DNA from 2 places in the Microbacterium sp. Root553 genome. Region 1 is predicted to be linked to the other one. Evidence: predicted binding sites of a transcription regulator. Region 1 holds the regulator's gene; the other holds the start of a gene.
What was found. Region 1 encodes LexA, which represses DNA repair genes until DNA is damaged. Its sites were predicted from a motif close to TCGAACANNTGTTCGA; they were not measured.

Region 2: a site for LexA is predicted at 1,449-1,464, ahead of recA (recombinase RecA). Genes of this name have one in related genera too.

The regions. Positions count from the first base shown of each region.
Region 1 is NZ_LMFY01000003.1:200,144-203,837, reverse strand. It holds gene hisB (imidazoleglycerol-phosphate dehydratase HisB) at 1-41, opposite strand, end outside; gene ASD43_RS16645 (histidinol-phosphate transaminase) at 38-1,132, opposite strand; gene ASD43_RS16640 (LysM peptidoglycan-binding domain-containing protein) at 1,200-1,562, opposite strand; gene lexA (transcriptional repressor LexA) at 1,844-2,530, shown strand; gene ASD43_RS16630 (S9 family peptidase) at 2,566-3,694, shown strand, end outside.
Region 2 is NZ_LMFY01000001.1:2,185,355-2,189,048, reverse strand. It holds gene recA (recombinase RecA) at 209-1,252, opposite strand; gene ASD43_RS10105 (DUF3046 domain-containing protein) at 1,517-1,741, opposite strand; gene ASD43_RS10100 (helix-turn-helix domain-containing protein) at 1,763-2,071, opposite strand; gene ASD43_RS10095 (CinA family protein) at 2,213-2,695, opposite strand; gene pgsA (CDP-diacylglycerol--glycerol-3-phosphate 3-phosphatidyltransferase) at 2,692-3,267, opposite strand; gene ASD43_RS10085 (FtsK/SpoIIIE family DNA translocase) at 3,267-3,694, opposite strand, start outside.

The DNA of each region.
Region 1 (3,694 bases):
ACGCGCGTCGCGGTGCGGGGTGTCGGGGCAGGGGTGCTCATGAGTCCGATCCTATCGAGGCGAGGGCATCGAGGAATGCCGTGGTCTCGGCCTCTGTTCCCGCGGTGACACGCAGGTGTCCGGGGATGCCGACATCGCGCACGAGCACGCCGCGGTCGTACAGCTGCTGCCACACCCTGTGCGGATCCGCGACGCCGCCGAACAGGACGAAGTTCGACCAGGACTCATGGGGCGTGTAGCCGAGCGCTTCGAGCGTCGCCGAGATGCGGTCACGCTGCTCGACGATCTCGGCGACCATGCCGAGCATCACTTCGGAGTTGCGCAAGGCCGCGACGGCAGCAGCCTGCGTCAGGGCGCTCAGGTGATACGGAAGGCGCACGAGCCGCAGCGCATCGATGAACGCGGGGTCGGCGGCGAGATATCCGACGCGGGCACCCGCGAACGCGAAGGCCTTGCTCATGGTGCGCGAGACCGCCAGACGAGGGCGCCCCTCGAGCAGGGTCAGCGCGGAGGGAGCCTCTCGTGGGGCGAATTCCTGGTACGCCTCGTCGACCACCACGACGCCTCGGGACGCCTCATACACCGCCTCGATCACATCGAGCCCGAGCGGGGTGCCGGTCGGGTTGTTCGGCGAGCACAGCAGGATCACATCCGGGTCGGCGTCGGCCACCTGGGCTGTCGCCTCCTCGGGGGTGATCGTGTAGTCGGGCTGGCGGGTCCCCGCGATCCAGCGGGCGCCGGTCCCCTGCGCGATCAGCGGGTACATCGAGTAGGTCGGTGCGAAGCTGAACGCCGTGCGGCCGGGCCCCCCGAAGGCCTGCAGGATGTGCTGCAGCACTTCGTTCGATCCGTTTCCGGCCCAGATCTGCTCAGCCTGCAGGCCGTGACCGAGATAGTCCGCGAAGCCGTCGCGCAGTGTGGTGAACTCGCGATCCGGGTATCGGTTGACGTCACGGAGCGCGACCGCGATGTCGTCGAGGATGTCGCTCGCCACGAGGTCGGGAACCGGATGCGTGTTCTCGTTCACGTTCAGCGCCACCGGCAGCGGAGCCTGCGGGGCACCGTAGGGCGTGAGCCCTCGGAGATCGTCACGGAGCGGGAGGTCGTCGAGTGATGCAGTCACCCTTCCCATGGTAGGCCGCGCACGACCGCTTCACTCCGAGGTGACGGTGAATGAGCGACCGAGGGGCCGCTGCGATTCACTCCGAGTACTGTGCGGGGATCGCCAGCTCCTGGCCGATCTGCAGCGCCCCGCCGCGGAGGGCGTTCAGGCGCGTGATGTCGCCGATGACCTCGCGCGGGTCGGCACCGGGTGCCACCGACTCGGCGATCGACCAGAGGGTGTCTCCCGGCATCACGGTGACCGAGGCGAAGGACGCGGTGGCGACCTGCTCGCCCGAGGCCATCGCGCTGCCGCCGCTCAATGCGGCGAATCCGATGCCCACCGCGAGTGGCACTGCGGCCAGCGCGAGCACGACCCGGCGGCCACGCGCCGTCAGCCGGAGCTTCGTCGCCGAACGGGGCGAGACGATGGCTGCGTTGCTGAAGGTGATGGTGCTCATGTCGTACTCCTCTGCATCTACCGCGTGAGCGGTGAAGTTGGCGTAGCGTTCGCATCCGCGTCTCGGCCGGGAGCCGTGAATGCGAAGCTACGTTCCGAAGTTATCTTCGAATTCGAACATCTGTCAAGCGTTCTTCGAAAAACCGGGCCGTGAATACCTCGACACGCTCGAACAGATCTTCCAGATCCAGGTGATTCTCGGATACGGTTTCGATACGAACACCCCACCACGGGCCTCCGACATTCGAACTGAGACGCCGGATCGCACACCTGAGGAGCACCATGAGCGACATCGCCGCCCCCGAGTCCGACGCCCCCCGCACGCGTCGCCGGAAGAGCCTGAGCCCGAAGCAGATGGCGATCCTCGAGGTCATCCAGACATCGATCAGCCGTTACGGCTACCCGCCGAGCATGCGGGAGATCGGTGACGCCGTCGGGCTGAAGTCGCTCTCGAGCGTCACGCACCAGCTCGGCCAGCTCGAGCTCAGCGGCTACCTCCGCCGCGACCCCGGCAAGACACGCGCCATGGAGGTCCTCATCGACCTCCCGGGTTCGAGTGCCGAGAATCCGGATGACGTCGCCACACCCGTCGGCGACGCCGCACTCGTGCCGCTCGTGGGGCGGATCGCCGCGGGCGTCCCCATCACCGCCGACCAGCAGGTCGAGGAGATCTTCCCCCTGCCCCGTCAGCTCGTGGGCAAGGGCGATCTGTTCATGCTCAAGGTCTCGGGCGAATCGATGATCGACGCCGCCATCTGCGACGGGGACTGGGTGGTCATCCGATCGCAGAACAGCGCCGAGAACGGCGAGATCGTCGCCGCCATGCTCGACGGCGAGGCCACCGTCAAGGTGCTGCGCCGCCGCGACGGCCACACGTGGCTGCTGCCCCGCAACTCCGCCTTCGAGCCGATCCTCGGCGACGAGTCGGTCGTGCTCGGCAAGGTCGTCGCCGTGCTCCGCGCCGTGTGACGACGGCCTCCCCGCACGCGCCGTAGGCTCGTCCCATGTCGTCGCCGTTCGGTACCTGGCCATCACCCTTCTCCCCGTCGGCCGTCGCGGCGTCCTCGCCACGATTCGACGGCGCCGTGTTCGTCGGCGACGAGATCTGGTGGGGCGAGAGCGTCCCCGCCCAGGGTGGTCGACGCACCGTGCGCAGCACCACAGGCGCAGAGATCCTGCCGGCACCGTGGAGCGCCCGATCCCGCGTGCACGAATACGGCGGCGGCGCCTGGACCGCCGACTCCTCGGGCACGCTGTACTTCGTCGACGCCGACACGCAGCGCGTGCACCGGATGAGTCCGGGCGACGCCCCTGCGCCACTCACCCCGGAGGGCCCCGCCCACGGCGGCCTTCGTGTGCAGCAGGGGCGGCTGTTCGCGGTGCGCGAGGACCTGTCATCCGAACCTCACCGCCGGGCGATCATCGAGATCCCGACCGACGGGTCTGCTGCGGAGGACGCATCGAGACTCTCGATCGTCACGGAGGGGCCCTCGTTCCACGCGCATCCCGCACTCTCCCCCGACGGCACGCGCCTCGCATGGGTCGAATGGTCCGGTCAGCGGATGCCGTGGCAGCAGGCGTCGCTCGTCGTGTCCGACGGAACACGACGCACGACGCTTCCGACCCTGGCCGCGCTGCAGCCGGAGTGGGATGGTGACGACGCCCTCGTGTACGCGGACGACCCCAGCGGTCGCTGGGCCCTGCACCGTCAGCGCCTGCACCACCTCGACCCCGAGGGCGCTCCTGTCCCCGTCGGCGATGCGGGGGACGACGCCGACACGGGCTACGGCCTCTGGGTGCTGGGCAACCGCTGGTATCAGCCGTTGGACGACGGACGCATCGTGCTCGTGCGCACGGACGGACGCGATGAAGTGGTCGTTGTCGAACACGACGGACGGATGCGGCGCCTGGACATCCCTGCGGACGGCCATGTCAGCGTCGACGACGTCAGCGGCTCGCGTGTGCTGCTCACCGGCGACAGCTCCCGTGCCGCATCCGGTGTCTGGTGCGTCGATGTGGACAGCGGCGTCGTGACGACCGTCGCGGGCGGCCGGCCTGTCGATCGCGCCTGGATGCCGCCGGCATCTCCGATCGCGGTCGACGGCGCGCATGGCGCCGTGCACGCCTTCGCCT
Region 2 (3,694 bases), on a different contig from region 1:
GCTCCCGGTCCCTGCAATCTCGGCTGCACCGTCTCCGGGTTCGGTCGCTGGACGCGCCGGTGTAGAGACGGCATCCGCACTCCCGCTGTCGGCCGGTGTCGCACGGGGCGTCCGACCGAACAGCGGGATCACGGGGGCGAGCTGTTCCGGCTCGCCCCCGTGATCACTCATCGCTCACTCCGAGTACGGAGCTGACGCGCGCCGATGATCACGCCGGTCGGCGCTCGGCGAGCTCATCGGCGGGAGCCTCGGAGGCTCCGCCGATGCCGAGCTTCTGCTTGATCTGCGTCTCGATCGCCAGAGCGATGTCAGGATTCTTGAGGAGGAACGTGCGGGCGTTCTCCTTGCCCTGACCGAGCTGGTCGCCGTCGTAGGTGTACCACGAGCCGGACTTCTTGACGATCGCGTGCTCGACACCGAAGTCGATCAGGCTGCCCTCACGAGAGATGCCGACTCCGTAGAGGATGTCGAACTCCGCCTGCTTGAACGGCGGGGCCATCTTGTTCTTGACGACCTTGACCCTGGTGCGGTTTCCGACTGCGTCGGTGCCGTCCTTCAGAGTCTCGATACGCCGGATGTCCATGCGGACGGAGGCGTAGAACTTGAGCGCCTTTCCACCGGCGGTGGTCTCGGGCGAACCGAAGAAGACACCGATCTTCTCACGCAGCTGGTTGATGAAGATCATCGTGGTGTTCGTCTGATTGAGACCACCGGTGAGCTTACGCAGCGCCTGCGACATCAGGCGGGCCTGGAGTCCGACGTGCGAGTCGCCCATCTCGCCCTCGATCTCGGCACGCGGCACGAGCGCGGCGACCGAGTCGATGACGATCAGGTCGATGGCGCCCGAGCGGACGAGCATGTCTGCGATCTCGAGTGCCTGCTCACCCGTGTCGGGCTGGGAGACGAGGAGGGCGTCGATGTCGACGCCGAGCTTGGCTGCGTAGTCCGGGTCGAGCGCATGCTCGGCGTCGATGAAGGCGGCGATGCCGCCGGCGCGCTGAGCGTTGGCGATCGCGTGCAGAGTCAGCGTCGTCTTACCGGAGGATTCCGGGCCGTAGATCTCGACGATACGTCCACGCGGCAGTCCTCCGACGCCGAGCGCGACGTCGAGGGCGATGGAGCCGGTCGGGATGACGGCGACGGGTGCGCGCTCGTCGCTGCCCAGCCGCATGACCGAGCCCTTTCCGAACTGACGATCGATCTGTGCGAGTGCGGTCTCGAGGGACTTCTCGCGGTCAGCGGGTGATGGCATGTCGTGCTCCTAATGCTCGCATGGTGCCGCCTGTAGGCTGTCGCGGTCCTCCCGGCTGGGCGGAACTCTCCGACAAGGCGTATGGCTCTTCGGCTTGTTCCTCACGGTACGAGGCACCTCCGACATTGCGTCGTCGGTACCGAGAATTCGGGAGAACAGTTCCGCTGAACCACTTGTGCAGAACACTACGCCGATATCGAACACATCTTCGACGACACGCCGATTTCACGGCGCGTCCTACCGAACGAATGACGGGTGGGTGCGTCAGCGTCCGCGCGGCTCGAGCCGTCCGGCTCCGTGGCGCCGCTCGAGCGGGACATCGGTCTCGACGCAGAGCGCCGACCAGATGTCGCGGGGCGGGACGCCGGCCTCGAGAGCCTCGTCGGCCGTACGGCCCGAGAGCTGAGGCAGGGAGAGATCGTTGACGAGAGAGGACGCACGGCCGCCGAACTCGGCGTCGACGGCGCGGAGGAATTCGCTACGACGCATGCGAGTCCGGGGATCCGGGCGTCAGTGCAGCGAGAGCTCGGGCTCGACCGATGCGACGAGGTCGTCGGGAACGACATCCGGGAACACCTGGATGCCCTCGAGGACCGAGATCCGGTCTCCCACTTCACGCATGATGATCGAGATCGGAACGTCGAGGGCGTCGGCCACCGATGCGAGGATCTCGCTCGAGGCCTCCTTCTGACCGCGCTCCACCTCACTGAGGTAGCCGAGGGCCACAGAAGCCTTGCTCGCAACCTGCCGGAGCGTGCGCCCCTTCTGCAGGCGGAAGTCCCTCAGCACATCGCCGATTTCCTGTCGTACAAGAATCATCGGAACCTCCTCCCAGGTCGTCCGATCGAGGTCTGCCTCGATGAGATCGCCAGTCTAGTCCTACCGAACTTCACAAAATCTACCCTTGCACGCTGTGGTTTCCGTGTGAGCACATTCCAGACAACCGTCGATGGCTCGCTCCTATTCCCCGACCACGCGCACGAGCAGCGCGAGTGCGGCTTCGACCGTGAGGGCACGGATCTGCGCCCGATCCCCCGAGAACCCGAAGACCTCTGCACTCGCTGCCTCCGGTGTCACGACGGCGATGTGCACGGTTCCGACGGGCTGGCCGTCGGGCGAGTCGGGGCCGGCGATGCCGGTCGTCGACACACCGACATCGGCGTCACGTCCGTGCACCTGCACCGCCCGGCGCACTCCGGAGGCCATCTGCAGAGCGACCTCGGCATGCACGGGTCCGTGGCGCGCCAGCAGCTCGGCATCGACGCCGAGAAGGCTGTGCTTGACAGGCGTCGCATACGCCACGACACCGCCGAGAAGAACGGTCGACGCTCCAGGAACCGCGACGACCTCAGCCGCGAGGGCTCCGCCGGTGAGCGACTCGGCGATGCCCAGCGTCCACCCGCGCGTCGAGAGCGCTGCGACGACCGCGGAGGATGCGGTCACGACGATCGCCGGGACCCTCGTACCTGCGCGACGATGTAATCGATTCCGCTCGCGACGGTGAGGATCAGCACCGCGATCATCAGGATCGCCGTGATGACGATCCACAGCTCCGCACCGATCACCACGTGCAACGGGAGCAGCGCCCAGGAGAGTGCGACGCCCTGCACGGCGGTCTTCACCTTGCCCATCCAGGCCGCGGCGACGACGTGCTCCTTCGCGACGACCAGGCGGTGCACCGTGATGCCGATCTCGCGGATCAGGATGACGATCACGAGCCACCACTGCAGTTCGCCGAGAATGGCCAGTCCGACGAAACCGGCCCCGGTGAGGAGCTTGTCCGCGATCGGATCCCACAGCTTGCCGAAGTCGCTGACGATGTCGAAGCGTCGGGCGAGGTAGCCGTCGACCCAGTCGGTCGAGATCGCGACGATGAAGAGTATTCCGGCGACCCATCGCATCGCGAGACTCTCGATGCCGTACGTTCCGCCGAGGAGGAGAACGACGAAGAAGACGACGGCGAGCGGGATTCGCGCGATCGTGATCGCGTTCGGGAGCTGGCGTGGGATGCCCATCAGTCGCGCCCCGTCAATCCCCAGGCGTCTTCATCGCCGTCGTCATCGGACTCCACCACGGGCAGACCCTGGAACTGTGCCTCGACCGGATCGTGCGGCGTGCCAGCGGCCGTGGCTCCGACAGCCGTCGGCGCGGCGTTCGCGGCAGGAGCATCATCACCGCGCAGTTTGGCCATGACCTGGGGAAGCTGCTCGGCCGTGGCCAGCACGTCGCGCGCCTTGGATCCTTCCGAGGGTCCGACGATCTCTCGCGATTCGAGGAGGTCCATGAGGCGTCCGGCCTTCGCGAAGCCGACGCGCAGCTTGCGCTGGAGCATCGACGTCGAACCGAACTGCGACGAGACGATGAGCTCGGCGGCCGCGAGAAGGAGCTCGAGGTCGTCGCCGATGTCCTCGTCGACCTCCTTCTTCTTCGTCGGCTCCAGGG